2 regions of the Holdemanella sp. genome follow, and region 2 is predicted to be linked to the other one. Evidence: predicted binding sites of a transcription regulator. Region 2 holds the regulator's gene; the other holds the start of a gene.

Region 1 (14,374 bases), on a different contig from region 2:
TATGTATGTCCAGTTTGTGGAGCTAAAAAAGACATGTTTAAATTGCAGTAAAAAAGGTGGACCTATTAACGGTTCACCTTTGGCTTTAATTGAATACATGTTTTCATTACTAAATATAAAATAACGACTTGGAATGGTAATGAAATTAAGTTTTTGATTAATTTAGGACTCGCAATAACTAAGAATGGAGTCCCCCACAACATAGATGTAAATAGTGTGTTTAGAAATAAACTGACAACGACATCATATGTTATTCGACATAAGATGACGCGAACCCAAGTGATTCTTTCGCAGTTATAGAAGTAAGCTGAAAAAATACATGCGCTTGCCATAGTTGAAATCATAAAGATTGGATAATATGCACCCACAGGTTTGACCATGTAATTGACTAAATCTAGTAATGGTGCAAGCACTAAGTTTGGAACGGGTCCATAAAGTAAGCAGCTGGCAGCTGTCGCAATGGAAGCAAAGCCTAGTTTTAACTGGTTTGTGATTTGGATGGATCCAAATAAGTTAAGAATAACATTTAGGGCAAAAAATAATGCCACACCTACGATAACACGCACGTTTTTTAATGAGCGTGCATTTTCTTTTAACATTACAAAGTATTGATTCATATATAAAAAGACCTCCTTTTTCCATATTGCGATACAAAAAAAGAAAGTCTTTAATTTTTTCGATCACAACAGCGGGATGCAAAATATGTACTGCAAGAATAACTTTTCGTTCCTTAACCAACTCCCCGTGTTAAAGACACTTAACGCACATATTTTTACTCTGTATGTAGTTGAATTATATGTATTAAAAAGAGATCTGTCAACAGATCTCTTTAATTGTTATTCGATTGTAGCTTTGTCTAACGCTTTAACGAAGTCATACAATGCAGCTGTATCTAAGTTTTTGATCTTTTTGTTGTATAGATCATAGTAACTTAAACCATTGATTGCTACATATGGACATAAAGCAGAAACTTTTTCGTAAACTTCTTTATAAGCAGCAGCACTTGCAGCTTGATCAGTTGTGTGTAATGCAGTATCTAATAATGCATCTAAATCAGGATCTGATAAACGAGCTGTATTATCTGTTTGACCAGTTTGGCATAATAAGTTGATACCAGTGTCATCACCTGAACCAAATTGCCATCCCATGTAAGATACTTCCCAATCGTTAACTGTATCATCACCTTGAACAGTCGCAACCATTGTGTTGAATTCACTTAAGTTTGTTTTGAAATCAACGCCAAGTTCTTCGCCCCAAGCTTTTTCTAGCATTGGAAGCATTGTATCTAATTGATCTTTACCTTTTGTAGAAACCATACGAACAGTTAATTTTTGTCCATCTTTTTCACGTTTTCCATCACTACCTACAGTCCATCCAGCATCATCTAAGATTTGTTTAGCTTTTTCGATATCATAATCATAGTAAGTCATGTTGTCATCTTTTTCTTTACCGGTAACGATATCACCTAATTGTGATGAAATTGGGTTAGCCATTAATACTGGAACGAAACCAGGTTGAGTTTTCTTAACATCCTTACTTCCTTTAGAGAATGAGTAGTAGCTATCAACAAATGATTGACGGTCAATCGCATAAGTTAATGCTTGACGTACAGCAGGATCTGCAGTGGCTCCAGCTTCACAGTTGTAAATAAAGTATTGCATTGAGCTTGATGCGTAGTTGTTGTAAGTTAAGTTCTTATCTAAACTTGCAGTACCAACTTTATCAGCGTTATCAGCTTGTGGTAATAAATCAACTGTTCCTTTTTGAAGCTCTTGAAGTTCTGTTGAAGTATCACAAATCTTCATTACAACATTATCAATTTGGTATTCTCCATCTTTAGCTTTAAATTTATCATTCTTGACAAATGTGGCAGCTGAATCTTTTTGGAAGTTTTTCAATACATATGGTCCAGTACCAATTGGTTCACTAGCCTTGTCTTCAAACATCTTTGTATCACCTTTTTTGTATTTTTTGAATTGTGAATTAGAGATGATTGGGAATGTACCAACTTGGCTGATTGCATCGATTCTTGGTGTTGCCAAGTGGAAAGCAACTGTGTAATCATCAATTTTTTCAACACCACTTAGAGTTTCGGCATCTCCATCATGATATTCTTTATAACCTTCTAAGTAATCAACATATGTTGAGAAACGACCAGTATAGCTTGGATCAGCCATAGCTGTAAATGTCAATACAACATCATCTGCATCCAATTTAGATCCATCAGAAAATTTAACTCCCTTTTTCAATTTGAATGTTAATGTTGATCCATCCTCACTAATAGTTGGTTGTTCAGTAGCAAGTTCTGGTTGTAATTGATTATCACGATCATAGCTCAACATACTTTGATAAACCATTTCAATAACGTAATCATCATATACAGTTTGATAATATAATGGAGAGAAAATTCCATTGAAACCTGTGTTTAAGCCCACTGTCAACGTTTTACCATTTGCACCAGATGATCCACTAGCACAACCAGTCATCATTGCAGCTGCCATACATACGGCACCGGCCTTCTTTAAATAGTGACTTGTTTTCATAATTTGCACCTATCCCTTCTTGTGATGTCACTAGTGTAAAACTTTACAATGAAAAATGCAAGCAAAATTTACATTAATTTACATCTGTGTGTAAATTAATTACAATTTATACATAATGTATACATTATATGAACAATATGTTATTTATCATATACACATTTTATGAATAAACTATGAGAAAAAGTTCACATTGTTTTTGTGGTAAATAAAGCATTTTTGGACTATACTTTGATAGAAAAGAGGTAGTTAAAGTTATGATTATTGATGAATTAGAAAAAAAGGTCCAAGGAAAGGGAGTACGAATCGTATTTACCGAAGGTTGGGATCCACGTGTACAAAAGGCAGCTATTGATTTGAAAAATAATGATGTTGTTTGCCCAGTATTATTAGGAACTCCAGAAGAAATCGCTGGTTGTGCACAAAAGAATAGTTTAAATGTTGAAGGAATCGAACAAATCGATCCAAATAACTTTGAACATATGGATGAAATGGTTCGTAAAATGGTTGAATTACGTCGTGGTAAAATGGACGAAGAAAAAGTTCGTACAGCATTGAAGAGCACAAACTATTTTGGAACTATGTTAGTTCAAATGGGATATGCTGATGGATTATTAGGTGGTGCTACATATTCTACAGCGGATACTGTACGTCCTGCATTACAATTAGTAAAAGCAGCTCCAGGAAACAAATTAGTTTCTTCTTGTTTCATTTTAATTAAAGAAGAATCTCAATTGATTATGGGTGACTGCTCAATTAACATCAACCCTAACACAGATGATTTAGTAGAAATCACAATGCAAACAGCTAAGTCAGCTCGTCAATTTGGTGTAGAACCAAAAGTTGCATTATTATCATATTCAACAATGGGTAGTGCAAAAGGTGAATGTGTTGCTAAGATGACTGAAGCAAGTGATCGTTTGCGTCGTATTGCTGATTTCGATATTGATGGAGAAATGCAATTTGACTGTGCAGTAAGTGAAGAAGTTGCTCGTTTAAAAGCCCCTAATTCAAAAGTTGCTGGACATGCAAATACTTTTATCTTCCCTAACTTGTCAAGTGGAAATATTGGATACAAGATTGCTGCTCGTTTAGGTGGATATGAAGCAGTTGGACCAATCTTACAAGGATTGAACGCACCAATCAATGACTTATCTCGTGGATGTACTTCAGATGAAATCTACAAGATGGCTATTGTAACTGCTGCTCAAAAAGATATGGATATCTAATTTAAATAATTATATTTTTCGATAAAAGAATCTCAATTGAGGTTCTTTTTTTCGTGCTATGAAAAAAGAGATGATTTTTCATCTCTTAAACTACGATATTAAAAACATGTACTGCAATATTGAAATAAACTAGAATAGAGCAAGTATCCACAATTGTTGTGATTAATGGACTGGCCATAATAGCTGGATCTACACCAATCTTATTTGCAAATAATGGAAGAATACAACCAATTAATTTTGCAACAATAACAACAACCATTAATGAAAGGGCAACGACAATTGCGATATTAAAGTTTTGGTATTGAATGAAAATACGTAAACCATTAGCTGCAGCTAAAATAAATCCAACAACAAGTGAAATTCTAAATTCTTTAAACATGACTTTAAAAATTTCTTTAAAATGAATTTCTCCCAAAGCTAAACCACGAATAATCAAAGTTGAACTCTGTGATCCACAGTTTCCACCTGTATCCATCAACATGGGAATAAAAGATACTAGTAATGGTACGGCGCTGAAGGCATTTTCATATCGGGTGATAATACTTCCTGTGATTGTGGCAGAAAACATTAAGGCAAGTAACCATAAGATACGGTGTTTTGCTTGTTGCCAAACCGTAGTTTCAAAATATGTTTTTTCATTGGGTTCCATGGCAGCCATACGAGAAATATCTTCGTTGGTTTCATCAACCATAACATCCATGGCATCGTCAAATGTAACAATACCAACAAGGCATCCATCACTATCAAGTACGGGCATCGCAATCAAGTCATATTTTCTAAATAAGTGAGCAACCTGTTCCTGATCTGTATGAGTGTGTACAGAAATAATGTTCGTATTCATTAGATTTGTGATATTTTCATCATCATCACTCGTCATTAAGCTTTTAGCTGTCACAATACCCATCAATCTTTTATTTTCAGTGACATAACAAGTATAAATTGTCTCTTTATGGATACCAATATCCTTAATATGGTTCATGGCCTGTTTTACAGTCATTGTTTTTTTCAATGTGACATATTCAGTCGTCATGATGGAACCGGCACTGTCTTCAGGATATTTTAAAAGTTTGTTGATGGTTGAACGCTTATTTGAATCTAAGTTTTTCAAAATACGCGTTACTAAGTTTGCAGGTAGATCCTCTAACATATCTACTGTATCATCCATATAAAGATCATCCAATAGTTCTTTTAATTCAGTTTCTGAAAACATGTCTACCAGATATGTCTGCATCTTCGAACTCATGCATGAGAATACATTGGCAGCTTTTTCTTTAGAAATTAAACGGAATGCCAAAGCACATTCTTTCGCATCTAACTCTTCTAAAAAGGCAGCTGTATCCATATCGTTCATTTCGGAAAGTATATTTTGTGCAGTTTTGTATTTTTTGTCTTGTAGTAATTGAATGAATTCTTCTTTGTTCATCATAATTATGTACCTCTGCTTTCTTTAAATAATTCAAACTATTCCCATCCGGATCCGTACACATACAAGCCTCACCTCCTTATATAAAGAAAACGCCATTGCCTAAACAATGACGTCATTAACCTAAGTATCACCGTTCAAGCTTTAGTATCACAGGGCATATTAATTACATTAAGCCAAGCCTTTGCGACTTAGCCTGCTGACCAACGAGTCGTGTCTCCACAACTTTGCGGCAGTAATCTTAGGAAATCCAAATCCCTGCGGTAACCTCACCTACCGTATATCTTTATGTACGTGAAAAGAATAATATAAATTAGTAAGTGAGTCAACCTTAACAGTATAAAAACTATGTTAAATTTAAATAATATGAAAACTATCCTTATTTTTAAGAATTTCTGGTGTCTTTCTAAGAATGAAATCTAGAAATGTCTTGCCTGCATAAGATAAAGTATCGTAATTATTATAGGCAATGCCAACATGACGAAATAGATTTTCTTGTATTGGAATCAAACACAAATCGTCATAATCACTTAAAGCATTTTGATAAAGTATGGAAATACCTAAGTTCTGACGAATCATAGCTAAAATAGTAAAGTCATCATATACTTTGTGTTTAATCTGTACATGTAATCCTAGATTTTGAAATGTTTTTATTGGTAAAGAATACTCTCCCTCATCCAATTGAATAAAAGGATATTTTGCAATTTGTTTCATACTTAATACTTCATAATTAGCTAACACATGACTTTGTGGCACCAACGCAAACATTTCATCATAATACAATTCTTGATATTGAACTCGTTGGATGGCATCAATACAAGTGAATCCTAAATCAAGACTTCCTTCTAATAATTGTTGTTCAATATTTGTATATTCACTTTGATACAGTTCAAATTGTATGTTTGGATACATTTCAATGAATTCTTCCATTAATGAAGGCAAAAGATGTCGAGATACACTTGTGAATGTACCAATTCTTAATGTGACTTGGTCCAACCCTTTCATTTCCTGCTTTTTAGTACGAAGATTATCAAGACTTGCCTGAACAGATTTTAAATAGGGAAGATATGCATGTCCATCTTTACTAAGAATGACACCACTTTTTTGTCGAATGAATAAAGTGGTTTCTAATTCTTCTTCTAAAGATTTTATTGTTTGAGAAACTGCACTTTGTGAATAGCCAAGATCTTTAGCAGCTTGACTGATTGTTTTTGTTTCTAATACTTTGAAAAAAATATCATATTTTGTTAGATTCATATCTATCACATTTCCTTATGGAAGTATTATAAATATTTGATTTACAAATAACAATACAGTCCTTATAATGCAAAAAAATGGGAGTGAGATTATGGAGTTTAAAAAAGGAATCAAAGATAGTATTCCAGTTGGACTAGGATACTTTGCAGTTTCCTTTTCACTTGGAATCATCGCAAAAAATGTAGGTTTATCACCGATACAAGGCTTTTTGACTAGCCTATTCATAAATGCATCGGCAGGAGAATATGCGGTCTTTTTAATGATTAGTACACATGGTACTTTTATTCAGATGGTTATCATGACTTTAGTCAGTAATGCTCGCTATTTCTTAATGAGCTTTGCGCTCAGTCAAAAAATCGAAGAAAAAACGAATCTGCTTCATAGGATGTGTATAGGTTTTGATTTAACAGATGAATTATTTGGTTTGGCAATCAATCACGAAGGGAAAGTGAATCATAAATATATATATGGTACATATTTGGTGGCACTTCCATGTTGGGCACTAGGAACTGCATTGGGAATAGTTGCTGGTAATAGTCTTCCTACAAAAATTGTAGCAAGTTTAAGTGTTGCGTTATACGGTATGTTTTTGGCTATTATTATTCCTCAGGCAAAAAAAGATCATGTGATTGGACTGCTCATTATTATAAGTTTCTTATTGAGTTACATTTGTAAGGATGTGCCAATCTCAGGTGGAACAAGAACCATTTTATTAACAATCATAATTTCAATGGCCGCGGCCATTATAAAACCTAGAAAGAAGGAAGAAAATGTCTAATCCAATGATGTATGTAGTTACAATGGCGGTTGTCACATATTTGATTCGTGTCTTGCCGTTAACGCTTTTTAATAAGCCAATTACAAATATATATGTTCAATCATTTTTGTACTACGTTCCCTATGTGACTTTGGCTGTGATGACCTTTCCTACTATATTATATGAAACGAATTCTCAGTTAGCAGGACTTGCAGCGCTAATAGTTGGAATTATTTTGGCATGGAAAGACAAGAGCTTATTTCAAGTATCCATTGCATGTTGTTTAGTCGTTTTAATAATGGAATATATAATATGAAAATAATGCCACAAAAGTGACATTATTTTTTTAGTATATCTATTGTATGTGAACTTGCACCAATGAGCTCTTGTCTTTCACAAGTGGCAAGATGATATTTTATGAACAGTTCAAATGTTTCATCATCCATCTTATTTAAAATTGGGCGCATATAATCACTAGGGCCATCAGCAGCAATAATTTGGATTCGTTCTAAACCAACATCTTCATTTAATTGATTAATTGTATCTAGACGAATGTAACTATATAAATCATCTATATTTGTTTGCGTTTGAAATGTTTCATCGAGTTTTTTTGCTGCTAATGATTCTTTGATGTGTCCATCTCGAAAACCGTGGACTAAGACGCTATATTCATTCATAACGTAAGCCACAAAAATAATTCCATCTTTTTTTGTAACGCGTTTAGCTTCGGATAATGCTTTTAATTTATCTTCATAACTAAATAAGTGGTACATAGGTCCAAATAGTAGGGTGATGTCAAAAGTGTTATCTTGATATCTTGATAAATCTAAAGCGGTTCCTTGATAGGCTTTCACATTGCTTTTTTTAGCTTTTAAAACACCAAGATTATATTTAACAAGTTCAATCGCATCGACTTGATATCCTTCATTACTTAAGGCAACACTATATCTGCCGGTTCCGGCTCCAATATCCAATATGCGATCTTCAGGCTTTAAATATTTATGGATATATTTCATGCTTGTTGTATATTCAACTTGGCCATGTCTTGATAAGAGTCTTTTATCTTCACAAAATTTACCGTAATAATTTTCTAATTTACTCATGTGTTTTTTCCTCAACTTCTTTAATATAATAAGGTATATGTTTGGATTTTTGCAACGTTTCATGTATGATTATTTGTGGATAAAAACATATGTTTTATGAATGTAGAAATAGATAATAAATAATTTGGAGGTCAACTATGGAAAAAGAATTTAAGGCGATATATGGACAGGCAATGTCGATTGTGACACATAAGCCTAGTCAATACGCAAAGAATATCACATTGCGTTATCCTATGAAATCGACATTCAAAGGGAATAAGATACGTATTTGTTTAGATAACTTTACAGGAAAAGAAGGCGTGGTCTTTGATTCAATCACAATTGGACGAGTTATTAGTGGACGTGATTTAGATCCAACATCCATTGTGGATATTACTTTTAATGGTTCAAAAGGACTTCATCTTGATGTGGGAGAACAATGTTATAGTGATCCATTGGATTTTAAAGTGCATGAACAAGAAACAATCGCAATTAGTTTCTATTTAAAAGAATTCACCCACTTACGTTGTGGCGTATATACACAAGGACCATTAAGTACGGGCTATTTTGGAGAAGGTGATTTCTCTCATGCAGGTATTATGGATCATGCTTCAAGCATGAAGACGCCATGGGTGTTTTTCTTAAGCGAAGTGGCTGTTTTGACAGAACCAGAATATAAAGTTATTACTTGTTATGGTGATTCTATTACTTCGCAGGATTGGCCTGATTATTTACAGAAGTTAATGTGGGAAAATAATAAAAAAGTGTCTGTAGTTCGAAAAGCCGTTAGTGGTACACGTATTTTAAGACAATATTCTTGTGTACAGTATGAAGCATATGGATTAAAAGGAGATTATCGATTTGGTCACGAGATGCATGTGGCTGGAAGTGATACTTTAATTATTCTGCAAGGAATAAATGATATTATTCATCCAGTCGGTGTTGAAAAGAATGAATTTAGACCATGGCAAGATCTTCCGTCAAGTCAGGAATTGATTGAGGGCTTAAGAAAATATGTAAAGCACGCGAAATCATTAGGGATGAAGGTCTATATTGGGACGTTGATTCCGATTGAAGGCTGGCGTACTTATGCATATTTTAGAGAGAACTTGCGTAATGAAGTCAATGAATGGATTCGTACAACGGATGAAATTGATGGCGTAATTGATTTTGATAAAGATATTTGCGATGGACATAAAATGCAAGATGCATTTGATAGTGGAGATCACTTACATCCAAGTGATGAGGGATATGCGCAAATGGCAAAAACCGCATACAATAAAATGTCCATGGAGTAATTCCATGGACGTTTGTCATATATGAAAGAAATAGGCAGAAAGAGATAAGTATAGTGAGTAAATGAGGTAACTGCTTATTTCTATATATAGAATAAGGAGAAGAGCTTAAAGTAATCTTAAAAAGAAGGTGAATAGAATGGTACAAATTGGAGTTTATGGCTTAGGTGGTATTAGCCGTCGCGTAATACAAGGTGTTTTGTTTTCACGTAATGCGAATCTATATGCAGTGTGTTCTTCTAGTATAGAAAAAGCGGATGCTTTTAAAGAGGAGTATGGGGCAAAAAAAGCTTACGATAACTATGAGAAGATGTTGCAGGATACAAATATAGATATGATATATATTTGTACACCGAATTATTTGCATGCCAAACATATTCAGCTGGCATTGGCAAACCATAAACATGTAGTTTGCGAAAAACCAATGTGTGTATCTAGTGAAGAATTACATGCATGCTTTGATTATGCACACCAACAAAACTGTTTTTTAATGGAAGCCCATAAAACGGTTTTCACACCATTAAATCAAAAATTATTTGAAATGATTTCAAATGAAGAAATTGGTGAAATAAAATCAATGGATGCTCAATATGCAACAAAACTGACAGAAACAATTTCAGGCTGGCATTTTAACCAGCCAGGATCTGGATGTATGTTTGATATTGGGGTTTACCCTATTTGTTATGCAAATAGAATGGCGAATAGCTCAATATTGAAAGTATCTCGATTTCAGGATGAAGCTTTGATTGAATATGAAAATGGGTGCGTGGCACATATCGCAACAAGCTGGGATGTGGATATGGAAAATACAGCTCATATATATGGTACAAAGGGTAGCGTTACTTGTAAGAATTTTTGGAAGAATACAGAACTTGTAATGAATGATAAAAAGATTGTGGTAGAACAGAAATCGGATTTTACTGGTGAAATCGAACATGCGTGTACTTGTATAGAGAGTGGTTTGATTGAAAGTCCTATAATGTCAAGAAATGCAAGCTTAGAAATTCTTAAGGTCATTGGGGTATGAGAAGAAAAGTTAAATTAAGTAGAATTTTAATTCTTATATTAATTCCTATTTTAATTGTGAGTGGTAGTGTTTATGTGATTTACATGTTGTTTACACAAGAAGAATCGGTAATAGAAGAAAAGAGCTATTATGATTTAAATTTATTTTCTTTGGAAAATGGATTAATGACATATAAAGATTCTTTGTATAAGGTATCCACTGGAATTGATGTATCAAGTCATAATGGAGCTGTTGACTGGGCAGCAGTAAAGACGGATGGAATTGAGTTTGCGATGTTAAGGATAGGTTATCGTGGTGCCCAAGAGGGAATCTTACATGAAGATGAATATTTTAATACAAATATTCAACAAGCTATTCAGAATCATCTTAAGGTAGGTGCTTATTTTTTCTCGAGTGCAATTTCGGCTGAAGAGATTGATGAAGAAGTAGATTTAGTGTTGAATAAAATTAAGGGATATAAGATTCAAATGCCGGTTGTTTATGATATGGAAGAATTTGATCAGGGTGGAAGAATTGATGATTTGTCTATAGAACAAAGAACGAAGCTGGCCCTACGGTTTTGTAAAAAGATCAAAGAAGCTGGATATCAACCAATGATATATGGAAATATGACTTGGTTATATCAAAATTATGATTTTGAAAGAATATCAAAATATCCGATTTGGCTAGCAAGTTATACAACAAGTTGCCCGATGGAAGATAAATTTGATATATGGCAATATTCAAATAAAGGTCAAGTGAATGGAATAGAAGGAGATGTAGATATGAATATATATCTACAAAAGAAATGATATGATAGATTTTGAGAAATCGCAAAATTAACACAAAGTATATTGAAGGATTTGTAGATGAACTTTCAAAAAAGGGATTTGTTGATAAAACAATAAAGAATCATTATTTCAATGTGGATTTTTATTTAAACGATTTTTTTGTTGAGAGAAGATGCTTTAACTATGGAAAATGGTTGCAAGGATGAATACTTAAGTGATTTCTTTGGATACTTTTTCATACGTAAGTGTATGTGGAGCACACCGGATACAGTTAAGTCAACAATCGCAAGTCTTAAAAAGTTTTATCGATTATTAAAAGAAGATTATGAAGAATTCACGGATACAATTCGTGTTAATAAGGAATATTGGATAGATTGTTGCAGTGAATATAATGATGGAATAAGTGAATGGTGATTAAAATGGAAATAAATGATGGATATATGCCGTTTAAGGGCTTTAAAACATACTATCGTATTGTGGATGGAGGAGATAAGACTCCATTGATTTGTTTACATGGAGGACCAGGATCAACACATAATTATTTTGAAGTGTTGGATTGTATTGCCAAGACGGGAAGAAAAGTGATTATGTACGATCAACTTGGCTGTGGTAAATCATTTGTAGAAGGTCATGATGAATTGTGGAATCAAGATATGTGGATGGAAGAACTTGAAGCGTTGATGGAGTATTTAAATATTGAATCTTGTCATTTGTTGGGACAATCCTGGGGTGGTATGTTAGCCATTGCCTATGCGATTGAAAAGAAAAGCGTGAGATTGAAGTCTTTAATTCTTTCGAGTACATTATCTTCAGCTTCACTATGGGCAAAAGAACAACATCGTATGATTTCATTTATGTCAGATGATGAGAAACAAGCAATTTTAAGTGAAGACTATGAATCTGATCAATATCAATTGGCTAATGAGCATTATATGCAGCTTCATTGTGCAGGGCCATTTGATGAAGATACGCCAGAATGTGTTAAAAGAGAAAAGAAAGCTGGGACTCGTGCCTATTTAATTGGTTGGGGACCTAATGAATATACTCCGCTTGGAACTTTGAAGGATTTTGAGTATACAAATCGATTGAACGAAATTCAAGTTCCGGCACTAATAATAAGTGGAACGAATGATTTATGTACACCATTAGTTGCCAAAACTATGTATGATGGAATTAAAAATGCAAAATGGCATTTAATGCCAGAATGTCGTCATATGTGTTTTGTGGATGATCATGATACGTATTGTCACAATTTAGAGGATTGGTTAGCGTCTGTTGATTAAAAACAGATGCTTTTTTACATGTTTTGAAAAAATAGGTGTATTTTTATTGTTTAAAACAATATTTGTGACCCACTGATATCAGTTGTCACAGTTATTTTTTGGAAACAGTTAAAAAAATAAAAAATTAAACGTGTTAAAACACGATAAATAAGGGCTTTAAAAGAATTATTAAATTTTTTTAATTTAGGGGTTGAATGCATGAAATATATGTGTTAGAATACAGGAGCTTGCGATGAAGTGCGAGGTTGCTGACCCACTGAGAACCGTTGTCATGGGTGTGGCCAGGTAATTCGCATGGAGCATGTTTATCTAGAATAAACGAAAGGAGTTAAACATGGCAAAAAATACTATGAGAATTCGCTTAAAGGCGTATGAGCACAGAATCTTAGATGATAGTGCAAAGAAAATTGTCGAAGCTGCGACAAAACACGGAGCTAAAAAGGTTGTAGGACCAGTTCCATTACCTACTGAAAAACAGGTAGTAACAATTCTTCGTGCGGTTCACAAATACAAAGATTCACGTGAACAATTTGAAATTCGTACGCACAAGCGTTTGATTGAGATTGTTGCACCAAACAAGGAAACGATTGATTCTTTACAAAGACTTGAACTTCCTAGCGGTGTCGACATCGAAATTAAACTTTAATGGAGGTGTCAATGATGAAAGGACTATTAGGAAGAAAATTAGGAATGACACAAGTCTTCACTGAAGATGGTGTATTGATTCCGGTAACTGTAGTTGAAGTAACACCAAACGTTGTTTTACAAAAGAAAACAGTTGAAACAGATGGTTACAACGCAGTTCAATTAGGATTTGAAGAAATCAAAGAAAAACGCACAACTAAAGCAAACATCGGACACTGTAAAAAAGCAAATACAAGTCCAAAGCGTTTCATTAAGGAAGTGCGCGACTGTGACATGGATGTAAACGTTGGAGATTTGGTTAACGTTGATATCTTTGCTGCAGGAGAAACAGTAGATGTAATCGGTACAAGCAAAGGTAAAGGTTACAACGGTACAATCGTTCGTAACAATGCTCACCAAGGTCCAAAGACTCACGGTGGATCTAAGAACATTCGTCACATCGGTTCATTAGCTACAAACGGTATTACTTCACGTCAAGGACGTATTATGAAGGGTACTATCATGGCTGGTCAAGAAGGTGGATATACTACTACAAATCAAAACTTGACAGTTATTAAAGTTGATACAGAAAACAACTATATGTTAATTAAAGGTAACGTTCCTGGACCTAGAAAAGGTTGCGTAATGGTACGTACTGCTAAAACTAGCAAGGGAGATAAAGAACCTGTTACTTTAGTTGACTATACTGCAAATAAGGAGGTTCAATAATGGCTACTATCGACGTAATTAACCAAGCTGGTGCAGTTGTTGGTTCAATCGAATTGAACGACGCTGTTTTCGGAATTGAACCACACCAACAGGCTATGTATGATGCATTAGTAATGCAAATGGCAAGCCGTCGTCAAGGAACTGCTGACACTAAGGGTCGTAGCGAAGTTTCTGGTGGTGGACGCAAGCCTTACCGTCAAAAAGGTACAGGACGTGCTCGTCAAGGTTCTATCCGTGCTACTCAATTTAGAGGTGGTGGAACTGTATTCGGAGCTACTCCACGTAACTATGCATACCGCATTAACAAAAAAGTTCGCCGTTTAGCAGTTAAATCTGCATTGAGCGAAAAAGTTCAAGA
Region 2 (6,306 bases):
ACCTAACTAAATCAACTGCACCGAACTGGCGCACCATACTATCACCCTAAATTTCAAAATATCTAACAATACCCTTCACCAAAGTTTTCGCTATCGCATCCGTATTGTCGTTAAAATAAGCAACACTTTGAGAATTCATTGCACTCGCATATGAAAAGTATAATCCATACATCCCGTAGGCATCTTTATATTTTGCATTTCTCATCTCATCACCATAAACACCAGTGTATGTTGCTCTTCCACCAGTTTCTCTTAATTGTGGGTAAAGTTCATATTTTTTTACTTCACCCTTTTCATCTTCGGCAAATGAATCATATAAAACTCCATTTTCCTGCGTGCTATTCGTTCTAGCCACATACAATGTCAATCCACTTTGATCCATATAATATGAGATTGTATTAGCCAACCCACTATTTGTATATGGACTTGCCATCATATAAGGCGCATCTACATTTTCATCATAGCTTGCACCCAAGGCAATATATAATTTAGCCTTTGCCTTATAACCACGAGCCGGACGACCATCTGCACCATAATATCCAGGCGTTTCGTTTTCTTTACGTAAGATTTTTACCTTTAATCCCTTTTCTTCTAATTCTTTTTTTAATTTTTTCGCAAATTCCATGGAAGAAGTTGGTTCATCTAAAATTGATGTACTTGCACCATAATCTACTGTATTCGAGATGTAATTCATCGCATTTCCACATGGATCGATCACTACATCATATACATTGGATTTTGGGATATGCTTAGTGACAATAATGAACGTATAATTTTTCTTTAAATGAATATCATACTCTTTTAATGCCTCTTTATCTGCCACAAACGTAATATCTTTCACCTTTTTATTGCGACGCATTGTTGTGATTGTCTTCGCCTTAAATGCATCGTCAAAATAGATACGCTCCTTTTCATAATGATCATATGTATACAGTTCATAAATTCCTTCTTTTAAAGAACCTAAATCAATACCTGAATCCACTTTTCCATTAAATGTAAAACTTGTAATGGCATCATTCATAACATTTCTTAGAACAATGTTATTGCCTTGCATTTTATCCATTTTCTTTGTACCATACTCATCTTTATACAAAGACAACGTCTCCCCATAAACTAAATAATCACTGAGTCGATAAGCCCCATCAAAACTTGTCTCCACCTTTTTTTGCAGTTTTTCAACATCCACTGTATCCAAATAAGATTGTGACAACTTATCTATTTCAGTTGGTCTTGATACATATAAAAAAACACAAACAACCACAATAGCAATAGTAACAACCCCAACGATCATCGTGCTTAAATTTTTCTTATTAACTACTCTTACTTTTTTCATACCCCTTATTTATATCACACAAGAAAACAGGTATCAACGAGATACCTGTCTAATTCATTAGAAAATTAAATTTCTAGGTGTACGTGGATATGGCTGAACATCACGAATATTCGCAACACCACTTAAATACATCAACATACGGTCAAATCCAAGACCAAATCCTGAGTGTTTGCATCCTCCAAAGCGGCGTAAATCTAAATACCATTGTAATGTCTCTTGTTCCATTCCAATTTCTTTCATACGATTCACTAACACATCATAACGCTCTTCACGTTGAGAACCACCAACTAATTCTCCAACATAAGGAACTAATAAGTCACATGCTGCAACTGTCTTGTTGTCATCATTGACACGCATATAGAATGCTTTAATATCCTTTGGATAATCCGTTAAGAAAACAGGACCATTTACGACTTTTTCGCAAATATAACGCTCATGTTCACTCTGAAGATCCATACCCCAGAAAATATCCTGGTTTTCAAATTGATCTTTTGCTTTTTCCAAATATTCAATAGCCTTTGTATAAGTCATTCTTTCAAAGTTAGAGTTTGCAACATGAGTCACACGTTTAATACATTCTTTGTCGATCATTGATGCAAAGAATTCCATTTCTTCTTTAGCATGTTCTAAACAATAGTTGATGCAATATTTGATCATTTCTTCAATGCAATCCATGTTATCGGCTAAATCCGCAAACGCAAGTTCTGGTTCAATCATCCAGAATTCAGAAGCGTGACGAGTTGTATTTGAATTTTCTGCACGGAAAGTTGGACCAAAAGTATAAACATTGCGATATGTTAATGCGAATGGTTCAACATGCAATTGTCCAGATACTGTAAGTTGAGCATGTTTACCAAAGAAATCCTTATCATATTTTGCATCTTCACGAGTTGTAACTGTAAAACATTCACCAGCACCTTCTGCATCATTACCAGTGATTTCTGGTGTATGTACATATACGAATCCACGATCCTGGAAGAATGTGTGAATTGCCATACTTAATACACTTCTTAATCTAAACATAGCATAGTATGTATTTGCACGAGGACGTACATGAGGAATTTCACGCATAAATTCAAAACTGTGACGTTTTTTCTGCAATGGATAATCGTGATCACATAATCCTAAAACACTAATACTTTCGGCTTGAATTTCAAATGGCTGTTTTGCTTCTGGAGTACATACAAGTTTTCCTGTTACTTCCATAGCTGAACCTGTTGTAATTTTTGATACTTCATCAAAGTTTTCTAAGCTATCCGCATATACAACCTGCACATTTGAAAAAGTTGTTCCATCATTCAACGCAATAAATCCAACTGCCTTTGAATTACGATTTGTACGAACCCATCCCTGCAAAGTAATACTTTGTCCATCGTACTGTTCAAATGTTTCTTTTAATTTTTTTACTAACATAGTTTCTCCCTTCAAAATAAAAAAAACGTCCCTTAATTAAAAGGAACGATTATTACCGCGGTACCATCCTGTTTCATCACACGTATGTATGCACTCAATTGGAATTTAACGCATTCCACACGTTACTGTCTACTTAATTTCTCCAGTACGACTCCACAGGTGTTATCAATCCAAACTTGCACTGTCTATTTTCACCTAACAAGACTCTCTTTACATGTTCGTTTTGGACGACTTCTATTTCTGCGTCTTTGTTTCTAATGAATTTGTAATAAATACCAATTCTTGTATAGATGATACCACATCAATACTTTTAATGACAACCCCTTTTGGGACCAAAAAATGTTGATGCGTAAAATCAACGATGCCATTAATTCCACACTGTACTAGTTTATCTACTGTTTCTTGTACATCATGTGAAATTGTTAAAATCGCAATACGACATCCTTCAGGAATCTTCGTATCTAACTCCGACATCGGATATACTTCGACACCAAATTGTGTTCCACACTTAGCTGGATCCACATCAAAGGCACATGCGATTTCACCAACAACATAATCCCATTTATTATAATTCATTAACGCACGACCTAAGTTACCAGCACCAACTAAAATTATTTTTTCATCAAAATCAACGCCTAACTGACTATTAAATATTTCAATCAGTTTATCCACATCGTATCCATAGCCTTGTTTTCCAAGATTCCCTAAAAAGGAGAAATCACGACGAATTGTTGTAGGCTCAATATCTACAAAACTCGATAATTCTTTGGACATAATTCGTTCAACGCCATTTTTTTGAAGTTTACGTAAAGCTTTTAAATATACTGGATACCTCTGTAAAGTTGCTTTGGGCACATTTCTATTCTGCATTTTATCACCCCACGCAATAATAATATCATATTTGTGATATATTTAACAAGTTAACTTGTGAAAAAATTTAAAAAACAAAAAAGTCGATTACTCGACTTTAGAAAATTGCTTGATCCACCTGCAACAATGTTGAATCCACATCTTGAAGAAGTGTTTGAATTCTTGAATTATAAAAATAAGGAACGCCCTTCTTTTTCGCAAAAAACAATACAAGCGCCCACAAAATTACTAGTAAAATAAATGAAACCCTAAAAGAAATGTGAATCAAAAGAACAAACACAAGTAAAAACACAATATACGCAAGTGTGTCTAATAAGATAAATCGTTGAAATATATTTTTCAGTGTAATCTGATAATAATCTCTTTTTCTAAATAGAAAAGCTTTCGTGATAGAATCATATTCCTCATTAAATTCCATCTTACTTAAATCATCCTGATTCTCTTTATGTTCTTTATAAAATACAACTTCCTGCATTCTTAAAAGACAAAACAACATGGCCTGCTTATTTTCGTCTTTCGAAAACTTTTTATAATACAATTCCAACAACTTTAAATAATCATTATCCGAAATTGATTTTCCAACCATATTTTGTGCAATGACTTCTAAACGTTCTGTTAATACATCTGAAAATACAAGAATGTTATTTTGAGCACGTCTTTCAATTTCCTTTAAAGCCCCAAGAAAATGATCAGCCACGATATGCCTTAAGCGCACATGCGATTTGATCTGGACAAGATGTTGGCTTATTTCCACATGTTACTCCAGTCAAAGTATCGATAACTTCATCTACACTTCTTCCCTTCAATAAACATCCAATTCCCTTTAAATTTCCATTGCATCCACCAATGGCCTCAAAACTTTTAATAATTCCATCTTCAATTTCAAAATTGAATTGACGACTACAAACATCCTTTGGTGTATAACTATATTTTTCCATAATTTCCTCCACTTAATCGGTCTAAAACCTTTCTACATACTACTGCTATTAATATACCACTCACAATGGACAATGCCAAAAGAATTGGTAAAAACAACTGCATAAAATACTGTTGATAAATCCAAGTAATTGCGATTACTTGTCCTATATTATGAAAGCTAGCTCCAAGTATACTTACGCCATAAATCGAAAACGCCTTACTTCGATACGCTAAGATCATCGCAATACAAGCCAAAATACCACCGCTTAACGAAAGCCAAAACGAAACAGAAAATAACATTCCCTGCATTAAGCTTGACAAAATGATACGAAGCAACGATACATAAGCCAATGATTTTTCATCATACATATAAAGTGCAAATAAGCCAGCAATATTTGCCAAGCCAATCTTATATCCAGGAACAATCATAAATATACCTACAAAACTTTCTAAAAGCTGCAACAATATACCGACCGCAACCAAGAAAGCTAAAATTACACTTTTCTTGACCCTCATTGTATCACCGTATCCTGACTAGCTTCTTTTTCAATTTTTACCACTGTCTCATTGGGCAAACATACAATGGGAACATTGGCATCCGAAACATAACCTTGTTTCGAACAATAATGATGTGGACTCTTTTCTTGTGTAACACGCACTTTTTTCTGTTTAACCTCAATATGCACTTTTCCAAGCTTTCCATTTACGACATACGTTTTATCTTTTGATAAATCTATACGTAAAACTTGTTTTTCCTTAACATATACACTCGCATACACATTTTCATTTTTACTAAAAAACAAAGGAACACATAGTACTACCGCTACGATCATAATGCATACTATCAGAATTTTATCTGCCTTTTTCATTATTGAACGACCACACTTACATTTTTCGTGACTGAATTTCCAAAACGATCACTGATTTTTACTTGTACATCCTGTGTGGATGCAGTGGACGTATCAACATTGGCTTCAAAAGTAACTCCCGATAGATCTGTCGCATGAAAGTAGGAATTCCAATCAACATTCTGTCCAACCCCAATTGTGATTTGACCCACTTCACTTGCACATACTGGAGCCGTTGTATCTTTAACTTTTATCACAAAAGGATACTCTTTACTCCCATCCACAATCGCAAAGTCATATTCACCAACAACCAAATAATCCATTCCAGATGTCATAAAGCGATTATTTTTCTTATCTACCCCAACACTTTTTGAAACAACTTTTAAACGAGATGAAAAAGTCGCATTCTTTAAATACAAAGTTGGATTGGCATAAATATCTTTTCCAAGTTCAATCGTGAACATTGACTTTTTTAATTGAACCCCCAAGGAACATGCACACAATAAGAATGATAAGCTTATAATTCCTATTTTTTTAAGCATCCAATTCCTCCTTTAATTCTGAAGCCATCTGCTTCACTTTCGCTAAGCGATGCTTCATTCCAGATTTTGAAATATCTTCACCAAATTCATTTTTACACTCTAAACACAATTCATTTAGATTAGCCTCCGGATACATCTTGCGAATTTGCATCGCATGCATAATTTTTTCTGGAATCACAATATTTTTAGCATGACTCTCCAAAAACTCAATAGCCTCTAACTGCGATTTGGCAGCCTTTAAACTCTTTACCTCATTGGCAACCTCACAATTATCGAGGCGCGTGATCTGATTATAGAAATCTCTTTGAATTCTAGAATCCTCAAATTCAAACAACGCATTCGAAGCATTACATAAACGTAAGAAGTCTGCAATTTTATCTCC

The links. Region 2 encodes Rex, which represses fermentation and respiration genes when NADH is low (regulators of the CRP and FNR family bind a similar motif). Its sites were predicted from a motif close to GTGAANNNNTTCAC; they were not measured.
Region 1: a site for Rex is predicted at 2,719-2,732, ahead of pta (phosphate acetyltransferase). Genes of this name have one in related genera too.

What each region holds. Positions count from the first base shown of each region.
Region 1 is NZ_DBMEXE010000002.1:663-15,036, forward strand. It holds gene ACZQCL_RS00135 (flavin reductase) at 1-51, shown strand, start outside; gene ACZQCL_RS00140 (folate family ECF transporter S component) at 66-617, opposite strand; THF riboswitch at 685-782, opposite strand; gene ACZQCL_RS00145 (ABC transporter substrate-binding protein) at 837-2,543, opposite strand; gene pta (phosphate acetyltransferase) at 2,798-3,769, shown strand; gene mgtE (magnesium transporter) at 3,855-5,195, opposite strand; M-box (ykoK) riboswitch at 5,314-5,480, opposite strand; gene ACZQCL_RS00160 (LysR family transcriptional regulator) at 5,550-6,449, opposite strand; gene ACZQCL_RS00165 (AzlC family ABC transporter permease) at 6,541-7,227, shown strand; gene ACZQCL_RS00170 (AzlD domain-containing protein) at 7,220-7,522, shown strand; gene ACZQCL_RS00175 (class I SAM-dependent methyltransferase) at 7,545-8,309, opposite strand; gene ACZQCL_RS00180 (GDSL-type esterase/lipase family protein) at 8,447-9,586, shown strand; gene ACZQCL_RS00185 (Gfo/Idh/MocA family protein) at 9,723-10,610, shown strand; gene ACZQCL_RS00190 (glycoside hydrolase family 25 protein) at 10,607-11,401, shown strand; gene ACZQCL_RS00195 (hypothetical protein) at 11,540-11,794, shown strand; gene pepI (proline iminopeptidase) at 11,800-12,663, shown strand; gene rpsJ (30S ribosomal protein S10) at 12,998-13,309, shown strand; gene rplC (50S ribosomal protein L3) at 13,324-14,016, shown strand; gene rplD (50S ribosomal protein L4) at 14,016-14,374, shown strand, end outside.
Region 2 is NZ_DBMEXE010000074.1:126-6,431, forward strand. It holds gene ACZQCL_RS04835 (hypothetical protein) at 47-1,333, opposite strand; gene asnS (asparagine--tRNA ligase) at 1,391-2,746, opposite strand; gene ACZQCL_RS04845 (redox-sensing transcriptional repressor Rex) at 2,981-3,616, opposite strand; gene ACZQCL_RS04850 (hypothetical protein) at 3,714-4,313, opposite strand; gene ACZQCL_RS04855 (TIGR03905 family TSCPD domain-containing protein) at 4,306-4,554, opposite strand; gene ACZQCL_RS04860 (Gx transporter family protein) at 4,541-5,050, opposite strand; gene ACZQCL_RS04865 (NusG domain II-containing protein) at 5,047-5,403, opposite strand; gene ACZQCL_RS04870 (hypothetical protein) at 5,403-5,924, opposite strand; partial or broken gene whiA (DNA-binding protein WhiA) at 5,917-6,306, opposite strand, start outside.